Regions from separate parts of the Veillonella sp. AF36-20BH genome, predicted to be linked through region 1. Evidence: riboswitches for the same ligand, from Rfam matches in the RefSeq annotation. Region 1 holds a riboswitch; each other region holds the start of a gene.
What was found. Region 1 has a riboswitch for cobalamin ahead of nikB (nickel ABC transporter permease). Riboswitches for the same ligand answer to the same signal wherever they lie in the genome.

Region 1 (4,211 bases):
ACATATTCCTCACCGCGCACCTTGAGCGTCATAGAACGTACAATACGAGCATATTTTGCCCAACCTACAACAGATAAGGCTAAAATCGTATTTACAATGCTACCACCTAGAATACCAGCAATAGCAATAGCCAATACGATACCAGGGAATGATAACATGATGTCTGCTAAACGCATAAGAACCATTTCAACTTTACCGCCAAAATAGCCTGCTATAGCACCGATGATAGTACCAATGCTCACCATGATAACGACGATGGATACGCCCATGAACAAGGATAATTGAGTACCATAAATGATACGAGATAATACATCACGTCCTAATTTATCTGTACCAAACCAATGTTGGCTGCTTGGTGCTTGCAATGCCTGACTTATATTTGAGGTGAAAGCATCACCTGGTGCAAGCCAGGGTGCAAAGATAGCGATGAGGACAATGATAATCATCAACCCACTATAGAAAGAGAACAATTTATGTTTTTGAATAAATTCTGCCATTATGCTCTCTCCCTTTTCAATCTAGGGTCTAATAAGATATATGATGCATCAACCAATGCATTAATACACATATATGCTAAAGCAACCCACAACACAAAACCTTCAATCAATGGATAATCGCGCATGGTAATGGCATAAATTGCCATATTCCCAAGTCCCGGCCAAGAGAATACCATTTCTACGACTGCCACACCACCTAGTAACCAACCAATAAGAACACCAAGAATAGTGATGAGTGGTAACACAGCATTAGGTAAAATATGACCGAATAAAATTTTCATCTCACTCACACCGCGAGCACGAGCGCCAATAACATAATCCTTTTGCATTTCCTCAAGGATAACGAGCCGTACTTGACGCATGTATTTAGACCCAACAACAACCGCCAAAGTAATGGCTGGCAAAATAACACCAGACGCGGTCACGCGAGAGGATGCAATCGGTACAAGGCCTAATTTAAGACCGAAGATGTAAATCAGTACAAGACCTAACCAGAATGTTGGCATAGATACACCTACAAACGATAATGATCTTAATACATAGTCAACCCACTTATTACGATTTAAGGCACTTATGATCCCTGCCGGCAATGCGTAAAGCAGTGTAAAGACCAAAGCCGTCCCAGCCAACATCAATGTACCAGGTAACGCCTCCAACATACGATCTACTACTGGCTTTTTAGCAGAATAACTCATCCCTAAATCACCTTGTGCCGCATTGACGACCCAGTTTGCATACTGCACTACAAACGGTTTATCTAACCCAAGCTGAGCTCGAGTTTCATCGATAAGTTCCTGAGATACGATAGTATCTGCCGTTTCAAGTAGCATCGTTACCGGGTCACCTGGTGCTAAATAGGTGAGACAAAATGTCAAAAATGTAATGCCAAACAAGGTAACAATAAATTGCCCCAATTGTTTGACAAAGCGTTTGCCCATAGGCGCCTCCTAAACTCTCTAAACACTAACAACAATTCAAATGACAAACTAATGATACTAGCTTTTTTATATAGCGGTGAAGCTTAAAAGCTAGGGAACGAAAAAAGGCTAGTCGCCCGACTAACCTAAATTAAGCACGGTATATGCATACCATGCCTTTAGAGCAGGCTTTCTGACTCTGATTCATTGCAACATTTCGGCCTTCCCAGTTTCCCAGTGACCCTATAATGAAACCTTGCTCCTCATTACAGCTATTTGCATAGTATAGGTTTTTCACCCATTTTCCTCTTTTACGCTCGGTAAACACCGACACTCACTAGTTTATTCACTTTTATCGATTATAAATATACTATATTAATACTTTGTTTACAATACATATACCCCTTACGGGTATATGTGTATCTTATTATTTCAATATTATTTTTATACTAACAAAAACAATTGATTAGTGATTAAATTCACAATACTGTATAAATTTATATAAATTAACTTATATAAATAATTTTTTATTATATTTACTGTATATAACTGTATATATATTAATTTTAATAATAACAAAGTAATGTAAAACTTTATCATAAAATCTTTTTATGCACAGCAAAAATTTGATTAATAATAAAAATGCTCTTTAAGTTTTTTCAAATTAGGCACTTAGGCACTCATGAATTATAAGTCTAATTTATGATTATCATAAAAAAGAGGCTATTACCAAGTAATAGCCTCTATAAGACGAGATGTATTTAGTTAATCAATACTTTGTTGTAAGCGATGCGCTCTGCGTGTATCCCACGCTTTACGCAAAACATAAATCACCAAACCAATGCTTACTGCCACTGCACTACCTACCATAGCATCAAAGCCACATGCGTAGATTGCATATAGACAATAAAGAACGCCTATACCGAACAAGTAATTAGAGCGTTTAATACGACTTTCAGCTACGCCAGCCATACGCATCATTGTAGGTACTGCCAAGATGCACAATACATACGGTACTACGTTAGTTACAACCGCTAAGTTTACTAGGATTTCAAACTGCTCACGCAAGGATTCGCTTGCAGTGAACAATGTAAGTAATGTTTCAACAGCGAGTAAAATCAATACGCCACGAACAGGAGCATCTTTGCTATTTACACGAGCGAATATTTTAGGGAAGTAACCATGTTCCGCTGCACTTTTGAATACGCGGGACAATGTGAATTGCCAGCAAAGTAAAGCGCCAAAGCAAGAAATAACCATAGCAGCCATAACGATGTTCGCAATAGTATCATTGAACATGTATACAAATGTCAAACCGAATGGTGCGTTAGAATTCAATAAGTCAACGTTCGGCACAATACCTGCCATAACGTTTGTGGACAAGATATAAACCACTGCCACTGCTAATGTACCTGCTACTGTAGCGATAGGTACGTTTTTCTTTGGATTCTCAACAGCATCAGCATTAGCCGCTGCGGACTCAAATCCTAGGAAGCCCCATAAAGTTAGGGAAATAGATTGTTTTACCGCATCATAAAGCGGAAGATCATTTGGGTTCCATGCCGCCCAATAGATAGATGGATCAAACCAATACCAGCCGATTGTACCGATTAATAAAACCGGAACAATAGAACCCCAAATAGTCATGTTGCTGAGTCGACCTGTGAAACGATTCCCTCTGAAGTTTAGAATCGCTGCAAACCACAAGAGCACAATTGTTACCTGACTTGTTTGTGTCGCATTGAGGTCAACACCAAAGAAAGCTGCGCCATAACCTACGGCAGATACCGCGATGGCGATATTAGCAATGATGAGAGATATGCTGTAAGCATAGCTCGCCATAAAATGTCCAGTTTTACCGAAGCGATGTTCTGCATAACCGCCCATGCCCCCTTGTTTTTGGGAGAACATACCCGCTTGAGCAAAAATATACGCTAGTAAAAGCGCACCCACAGCTGTCACGAGCCAAGATAAAACTGAAATAGTACCAACTTGAGCCAAATTAGTTGGTAACATAATGATCCCAGCTCCTAGCATATTGGCTGCTACCATTGTGGTTAGCTGGAATACAGACATTTTTTTAGCGGTGGTTTTCATGTATCAATCCCCTTTCACTAAGGTGAATTTTTTCTCGTCCATAATTCACTTAAAATATATATACCGCTAAGTAAATTCAGTTCGTGCTGTGATGGGCTTGAATGTGAATTTACCGTTTTTATTCTTATTACGAGTTAAATAATAACACCTATGAAACCAAAATAAAAGTACTTTATTGGCGGACAAGGCATATTACACGAATTGAATAAATCATAGGTAATTTATCATCAAAATCGAACAGAACTCATTTTAATCGTGGCAAAGTATATTTTTACCCCATTTTATTCTGTATATAGATGTAATTTTTCCTATCTATCACGGTTATAGTGTCCTAGTACAAGACTATTATTCTCTCACAGTCCACTATACATGTACATGTAAATACATCATTTTAATAGTGGATTATCAATTAGAATTTTGGGCTTTATAGGTATCGTCTAGCTTTTAAATAAAAAATCGATATACATATAAGTATAATGGGCAATATTAGACCCTTAATGAAATCCTTATATGTATATCAATCTTATTTTTCCAGATTTTATTGATAACTATTCTTTATTTTTATCTACTGCTTATTCCGCACTAAGCTCTACTCTTGTACAGATTCAACGATTGCTTTCCATTCAGCAATTTGTTTTTCCTCAGCAGCGATAATAATTTTACCATTATTACGTTGTCGTTCCACACATTCTGGAGCCGT
Region 2 (4,211 bases), on a different contig from region 1:
AAAATGCTGCTGCAGCACAAGAGGTTCATTTGCGACTTACTGCGGTCTTAGAAAAGATCGATAGTGAAAAACAATTAGATGTAAATGCTATCAATCAAGAGCTACAAGCTATTGGCGATGTATCAAATGGTATTGCTAGTCCTAAGTATGATTCTGTTAAGACCTCTGTAAACTCTACGATTGGTGCAATTCGTACCTATATGGGATCAAAACAAGATAATGACTATAATCGTATGATTGAGGCCTATAACCATTACATTTCTAATATGAATACAACCAATATGAATGAGTTAGATTAAAATAAGTTAGATTAATACGTCTATAAAAAAGAAAGCTGTATCAAATGAGGATATCATTTGATATAGCTTTTTAGTTGATTAGTAGATGTATTACTTTTTAAGGCTAATGCGCGTTGTAATTTGGCTCGATAAGGAGAATAATATTAAGGCTATCCAGATACAACCGAAGGCAATCATCTGTGGTGTGCCAAAGCTTTCACCAAAGTAAAAGATGGCAAGCAACAAGGCAATGGTAGGGGATACATATTGCAAGAAGCCTAGTAGATTGAGCGGCAATAGTTGCGCCCCATAGGAGAATAGCACCAATGGGACAGATGTAGTTAGACCGCAGGCTATGAGCAACATGGTTGTATACCAGTCTGTGCCGAAATAGGACCACACGGTATTATCGACCATGGTTGTATATAGTAAGGCTAGCGGTGTTAATAGCCAGGCCTCAAAGGCGATGCTCGTAAAGGGAGAGATGAGTAGTTTCTTTTTTACGGCTCCATAGAGACCGAAGGAAACGGCGAGGATCATCGATACTAACGGTAAGGATCCCACTTGATAGGTGAGCAAGGCGATACCGATGGTAGCGATGAGGACACTTAGCTTTTTCGGTATAGATAGAACCTCTTTAAATAGGATGACACCTAATACTACATTAAAGAGTGGATTGATGTAATAACCAAGGCTCGTGTTCATAACTTGATTATTGGCGATGGCCCAAATGTAGGTGAACCAGTTTACACTGATGATGACTGCCGCCACTAAAAGTAGGAATAGTTGTGAACGTTGTTCTTTTAGTAATTGAAAGTCCTTTTTGAATTGCTTAAAATGTAGACCAAATACAACGATAGCCATACAAACACCTGACCAGATAATGCGCTGTGCCAGTATATTATACGGTGAAACATGGTTTAATAATGCCCAATATAGAGGGAGTAAGCCCCAAATGATATAACAACTAAGGGCTGTGATTAACCCTTTTTTACTTGTATGTTCCATAATGCCTCCTCGTGATAGTATTTATTATATCACTAATTCTCAAATCATGCGTTTTAGTTATTGCATATGATTTTCAGTTATAACTTTAGTTTTGGTACTTATGATTAAATGTTATGTTCATTGACTTTGTGCATATTGTTACACTATATTGGACTTAGAACAACGAATATAGAGAATAGGTGTCGCAAGACTTAATAGAGAAATCGGTATAAGCCGATGCGGTCCCGCCACTGTAAGGATGAGCCTGCTTTTATACATGTCACTGGAGTAATCTGGGAAGGCGAAAGCGAGGTGACGATCCCGAGCCAGGAGAACTGCCTATTTGATAATCACCGTTATGTACCTACGAGCGATAGGAAGGGGATTGGGGTATGCTGGCTACAGTATTTTTTAGTGTACCTTTCAATAAGAAACCTTACGTGTCACTTTTAGGTGGCACGTTTTTTATTGCCCTTAGAGTGGATGTTGAGTATAGGAATCAGGTTTTATAGATATTAAACAGATGGACACATTTTGAGGTTGATGTGGTCCAATAAGATAAAACTCGAGTGATTCATATATCTAACAATTCGCAGGTACGGTGCGCTGTTTCTCGGTATGGTTTCGAGTTGAAAAGGAGGCACATATATGTCTGACAAAAAGACTTCAAAGGATGCTGAACGCGATTTATTAGCACCTGTATCCTTTGATGAGTTTAAGAAACCTACGTATGAACAATGGCAGGCCGAGGTTGAAAAAGCGTTAAAAGGTGGCGACTTCCATAAGAAGATGTTCACTAAAACCTATGAGGGAATTACGTTACAACCAATTTACACGCCTGCATTGCATGGAGAAAAAATTCCAAAGGGTGTATACCCTGGAGCAGGTGAGTTCCTACGTGGCACAAAGGCAAGTGGTTATATTAAAGACTCTTGGGGCGTATCCCAATATGTAGACGAATCCTTTCCTAAGGATGCTAACCATGCAAGTTTATACGAAATTGTAAAAGGTGGCACCATTCACAATATTCGCCTTGATGAAGCAACACGCCATGATCAAGATGTGCAAGTAGGCGCAGCTGTTGGTATCGGCGGTACATCTCTGTCTACTATGGATGATTGTAGACAATTGATTGAGCGTTTTAATTTGAAGGAAAATCCTTTATACATTGAAACAGGTGCTTCTGCAGCTATCTTGCTCGGTATGTTAGCGGCTACGGTGAAAGGCTCTAAAAAACAGACTTCTGACTTGAAAGGTCTCGTTGGTGCAGACCCTATTGGTGTTTGGGCTAAAGATGGCACATTGCATATGTCTTTAGATACAGCCTTTGATGAAATGGCACATACTGTTGTATGGGCTAAAGAACAAGCTCCAGAGCTTAAAACTGTACTCGTATCTGGCGATGTATATGCTAATGGTGGCGCTAATGATGTGCAAGAGGTTGCGTATACATTGGCAACAGCCGTTTGCTACGTGCGTCAATTAGCACAACGGAACATCGATATTCATACTATTGCTAACAGCATGATGTTTACATTCTCCTTGGGTGCAAACTTCTTTATGGAAATTGCTAAATTGCGTGCATTGCGCGTACTTTGGGCGCGCATCATGGAAGCGTTCGGTGCTGAAGAAGCTGACCGTGCCGTTCATGTACACGGCAGAACATCGGCTTTCACAAAAACTGTATACGACCCATATGTAAACTTGTTGCGTAATACAACACAAGCATTCTCTGGTGTTGTAGGCGGTTTGAACAGTCTTGAAGTGTCCCCATTCGACCAACCAATTCGCAAGGCTGACGATTTTTCTCGTCGTATTGCCCGTAACATCCAAGTTATGTTGCAAACTGAGTTCGAGTTGCGTCAACCGGTGGACCCTGTAGGCGGTTCCTGGTATGTGGAAACATTGGCAGCTGAATTATGCGAAAAAATTTGGGCTGAGTTCCAAACTATTGAGTCTAAAGGTGGCATCATAGCAGCTTTGAAAGAAGGCTATCCACAAGCTCAAGTTAAAGCAGTTCTTGATGAACGCTTCAAAAACCTTGCATTCCGCAAAGATGTGGCTGTAGGTAACAACATGTATGCGAACATGACTGAAGAATTGCTTGATCCAAAACCAGAAAATCAAGAAACATTGCGTCAAAAACGGGTTGCTCAAATCGAAGAGTACTTGGCGAGTGCGGAGCCAGATGCGGTTGTGAAAGCACAGGCTACCCTAGAAGCAGGTACTACGGAACCAGGCGCTTTGATTGGCCTTATTGAACTCGGTGCATTACATAAATTAACAATACGTCAAATCCGGAAGGCTTTAGACGCTGGTGATATTGCTTCTGAAACGATTGAATCCATTTCAGCTCATCGTTGGACTGAACGGTTTGAAGCACTTCGCATGCGCACCGAGAATTATAAACAACGTACGAAAGATAATGTGAAGGTATTCTTGGCTAATATGGGCCCAATCCCTCAACATAAACCTCGTGCGGACTTCTCCACAGGCTTCTTCGAAGTAGGTGCTTTTGAAGTTATCAAAAATGATGGCCATGAAACAACGGCTGATGCTGCGAAAGCTGCTCGTGAAAGTGGTGCTGATGTTGTCGTTATCTGTTCTACAGATGATACCTATCCAGAATTGGTGCCACCACTCGCTAAGGAATTGAAAGAAACTATGCCGCATGTAACGGTTATTTTAGCAGGGGCACCGCCTAAGGACTTAGAACCTGTGTACCGTGAAGCTGGCGTGGACGACTTCATTTCTGTTCGTGCAAATTGTTACGAAATCTTGAATACGTTACAAGATAAGAAAGGGATGTGAGCTCATGTTCAAAAATCCAGACTTCTCCTCTCTTGGCTTGGAATCTCAGAAAGCAACATCTCGCGATGCATGGCTTGCTGAACTTCAAAAAGAAACAGGAAAAAGCTTTGAAGATTTATATAATACAACAATGGA
Region 3 (4,211 bases), on a different contig from region 1:
GATTTGTAGCGATCCCACATATCTGTACGCAATTTGCTTAAATAAGGGTCAATACCAACAATAGTCTTAGCCACATCTTTGCCTTGCAACGCAGCCATAGTCAAGAACGCACCACCAGAAGCACTCAATTGAACTACTACGCGTTCTGCTGGTTTTTTCAACGTAACCTTTTGACCAGTTACGTCTGTAATCTCAATTTGTTTGCCAGATTGTGCCGCATCCTTTTTCGTATCTGCTGGACCACCACAAGCTGTCATAATCATGCTCACAACTAGCAGGAGCACCGTGGCAAGATAAGCCATAAATTTCTTTTTCTTAACCATAAAAGCACCTCATATCTAAAACACAATAATTTCAAATGATAACATCAGAAAATAACTTTCAAAACCTCGGTCAATCAACCCCTATCGACACAACACAAAATCCTAGTTCATATGCATAAACCAGATACCACTATAAGAGTATGGCAAGAATTTGTCATAGAACTCTTTAAGTGTAGCTTCTGGATCAACATCCTTAAACTCTTCAGGATAGAATGTTTTTGCTAAATATTCGAATACCGCTGCATCAAATACTTCGCGAGGAAGGCCATGATGCGCGGAATAAACTTGTTTATTTTCAACGGCTTTCAAATCACTCCAACCTTGACGCTCTGTGGTGAACGCCTTCAACAACTCTTGAGATGAAGCTTCGGTTGCTTCAAAACCTAAACGCATAGAGGTTGGTTTCTTAGGCCAGTAAGAACCCATGATCATGATGATATCTGGATTTTTTTCAAGTATAAACTCTGGATTAATAGGAGACGTTTTCTTAATAACATCCTTGGTAATGACATCAGCACCAGCCATGGTAGCTAATGCCCCCCAAGAGTAATTGCTACTAAAGGAATTACCAAATTCTTCCGGACCATTCATACCAACTTCAAGGTAAACAGTTGGTTTTGGTTTGTTAATTTTACTAACACGGTCGAGAACTCTTGTCACACGATCTGTATAGAACTTGCTAATTTCTGCAGCTCGTTCTTCTTTACCTAAAGCCTTGCCGATGGCTTCGATGGATTTTTGATGACTTTCAAGTTTTTCAGCATGGTAGTCGATATAAATCGTTTGTACACCTGCTGCATCTAGTTTTGGTTTAGCATCGGATTCATATTGTTCTTTCAAGTCAACAGGAATGAAAATAACATCTGGGTTCAAGGAAATAACTTGCTCCACGTTAAATGTTTTATCCCCGATGGTACCTACTACTGGAATAGTAGCTAACTCGGGCATTTCAGCAGTAAAGTGCTTCCACATATCCGCTCTGTAATCCTGCAAAGAGGTATCCATGCCAGCAATAACCTTCGGCGTATCCTTGCCCATAAGTGCAGAAATCGTAAAGAATGGACCACCAGCACCACTCCACTGTAAGACAACTCGCTCTGCTGGCTTTTTCAGTGTTACCGTACGTCCTGTTACGTCAGTAATCTCAATAGGCTTGCTATTTTGCGCCATATCTTTCTTTGTCTCACTAGGACCTCCACATGCAGCGATGAACATACTAACAATTAGGAGAAAAACCGTAGCTAAATACGCCATAAACTTCTTTTGTTTGAACATAAGTACCTCTCTTCTCTCAACTAAAACTATCACTATAAGTGCACATAAAAAGCCCGTCTCCCCACGAAGAGGAAACGGGCTGTCATCTCAGTTAGACTAACTACCACGCCTAATAAGCTAGCATATAGTATGAGCTTTCAACTATGCATAGCTAGTATAAATCCATCTATATCAATCCCCATCCCTGTCTCTCGCAGGTCAATCGGCAATTGTTAATTAGGCAGTTCTCCTGGCTCCAGTTTAACGTTACTTTGCGCCTTCCCAAAAAACTTCAGTGACTGAGAGCATTTCACCCTCTATGCAAAGTACCTCGCTGTTACAGTGGCGTGACCGCTTTGGCTTGTACCAAATTCTCTATTAAGTCAATAGACACCTAACCCAATCATATGTGATTTTTCTCATCGTAGCATGAGGGATATACCATGTCAATAAACACATAGGGGTACTGCTATAGTCTAATCCGCATTTGATACCATTTAGCATCGCCATGATCAGACTCTGATTCACCTTCATTTACAAAGCCAAACTTGGCATAATAGGGAATCTTTTCCGCCTTACAAGTTAAAATAACGCCCTTTCTCATTTCTTCTCTTGCCAGCTCTATGAAAGCCTCAATCAGTCTGCCGCCTACGCCACGGTTCCGATACTCAGGCATTGTATTTAGACCAAATATCATCTGCCAAGCTCCGTTTGAATTATGCAAGGAAGCATCTGCAAACATCTCATCCGTTAAGATTTCATCATCAGACACAAAACCATCGATAAAACCAATAGGTGTGTCTCCATCAAAGGCAATCAAAAAATGATCTGCGTAATACTTTAACCGTTCCTTAAAAGCCTTACGAGGCGCGGCCTCTGCCGGAGGGAAACAAGTTGCTTCGATATGTGTCACTAAATCTAAATCATCGATTGTCGCTTTTCGTATTAACATATTATGTCCTTCTTTATGTACTTATATATTTATTTCTCCGTATACTTAGGCACATTGCGATACTGCATTGGTAAAGAATTCTCTTTTACCTTAAATCCATGTTTCTCGTAAAAGGTCGCATTCTTGCTGTCGCCAATCATAACATTAATGTACAAATACGACTTGTAAGCATCTTTCACCATTTCTAATAAATGGCCTGCAATACCTTGACCTTGATAATCAGGATGAACCAGCACATAATTTATGAAGCACACAAGCTCGCTATCATCCATGACTCGAATGAGCCCTACTAAACGATTACCGTCCCAAGCAGAAATCACGCGCGATGAATTCATTAGTGCCTTGTGCAATCTATCAGGATACTTGCCCACCACCCAACGAACAGATAAAAACAGTTCTGCTACCTGCTGAGGGGTAAAGTTTCTTTCTTCGGTATAGGTAATCGCCCTATCGCCCTTAACGATATTAATCATGCTACTGCCTTTTCTAATCCATTTATCAACTATATCTTAGGTGTGTGACACAACTTCCTTAGGATTCCACCAAATTATAGCAGACCGAGAGGAAATCAAACATTTATTGTCCTTAGATTTTGCTATGATTTCTTTTTTGATTTGTTCCTCTGCTGCTGGCGTTAAATCTCCATAGTACTGTTCGTATATGATCTTTCGGCACTCGATTTCGTCATCTACAGTGCGTTCACATCTGTAATCAATGACACTTACATTAGGTGATCGCCCTTGTGAAAGTAACATATTATACAGAATTTGAAACTCTTGTACATCAGATTTACTAGCTTCCCGAGGATTCTTCCAATCGGGAATGCCTGCTACGATGGCACAATAGCCTTTAGAATATTGTTCCATTTGTAAAAGCCGAGGCCACACATCAGGGAACATCCAAAGCACAAGAGATATGGTTACCAGATCAAATTGAAAATCTGGAGAGCCATCTTGGGGTAAGTCCTGCACCAATTCTTCAATGATGTTAATGTTCTCAACGTTTAATTCTTTGGCATTTTCTTTAAGGACTGCAACCATGCCCTTTGACGGCTCAATAGCAGTAACAGATTTAATATGTTGAGCAAAAGGAATTGTGAAAGAACCTGGCCCAGCACCTATGTCTAACATACTAGAATCAGGTGTTAAGACTCTACTTAAAGCAGCATACACTTTCCGTCCAAAGTCGTAGTCATTGCTTTTACGCATAAGAGAAAAATCATTGGCCCGCTTGTCCCAATACTCTAATAATGGATTCGCCCGAATCCCTTTCTCACGATCATAATAACTTTGTTTCCACATTTCATTCCAGAACGAAAAATCTGTAACTTGCGGTGCCATACGAAACCTCCTGACTTAATCTAAATTCCTCATTTCTCGGATAAACTCTTCTGCCTCTTGCAGGTTCTTAGGGAACTCAAAATAAATACATTGCTCATGTCCACAATAAGGATTTCGGAAGTCATAGCCGCTCAACAACAAATACTCGATGATTTTCCATTCTTTATCATTAGATTTTTTAGGAGCCTTGAACTTCTCGTTCACAAAGTACATTTTACCTTTACAGGTAGGGCAGGTTTTATTTCTGTTAAACAACTCGTAGTTTGTACCCTCCGACAAGGAGATCCGACAATTTACACATACATTTTTATAGCCCATAACTATTTACTCCCATATGGTTTA

Region 2: it holds a riboswitch for cobalamin, as region 1 does, so the genes downstream of both, DW000_RS03590 (methylmalonyl-CoA mutase family protein) here and nikB (nickel ABC transporter permease) in region 1, are expected to answer to the same signal.
Region 3: it holds a riboswitch for cobalamin, as region 1 does, so the genes downstream of both, DW000_RS07315 (ABC transporter substrate-binding protein) here and nikB (nickel ABC transporter permease) in region 1, are expected to answer to the same signal.

The regions. Positions count from the first base shown of each region.
Region 1 is NZ_QTLR01000008.1:17,880-22,090, reverse strand. Features, by position in the region: gene nikC (nickel transporter permease) at 1-497, opposite strand, end outside; gene nikB (nickel ABC transporter permease) at 497-1,435, opposite strand; cobalamin riboswitch at 1,580-1,767, opposite strand; gene potE (putrescine-ornithine antiporter) at 2,180-3,511, opposite strand; gene argH (argininosuccinate lyase) at 4,101-4,211, opposite strand, start outside.
Region 2 is NZ_QTLR01000002.1:225,511-229,721, reverse strand. Features, by position in the region: gene DW000_RS03600 (DUF3829 domain-containing protein) at 1-299, shown strand, start outside; gene rarD (EamA family transporter RarD) at 390-1,286, opposite strand; cobalamin riboswitch at 1,447-1,623, shown strand; gene DW000_RS03590 (methylmalonyl-CoA mutase family protein) at 1,914-4,076, shown strand; gene scpA (methylmalonyl-CoA mutase) at 4,081-4,211, shown strand, end outside.
Region 3 is NZ_QTLR01000006.1:13,041-17,251, forward strand. Features, by position in the region: gene DW000_RS07310 (ABC transporter substrate-binding protein) at 1-323, opposite strand, end outside; gene DW000_RS07315 (ABC transporter substrate-binding protein) at 426-1,598, opposite strand; cobalamin riboswitch at 1,800-1,990, opposite strand; gene DW000_RS07320 (GNAT family N-acetyltransferase) at 2,047-2,529, opposite strand; gene DW000_RS07325 (GNAT family N-acetyltransferase) at 2,559-3,002, opposite strand; gene DW000_RS07330 (class I SAM-dependent methyltransferase) at 3,039-3,869, opposite strand; gene DW000_RS07335 (hypothetical protein) at 3,885-4,187, opposite strand; gene DW000_RS07340 (hypothetical protein) at 4,190-4,211, opposite strand, start outside.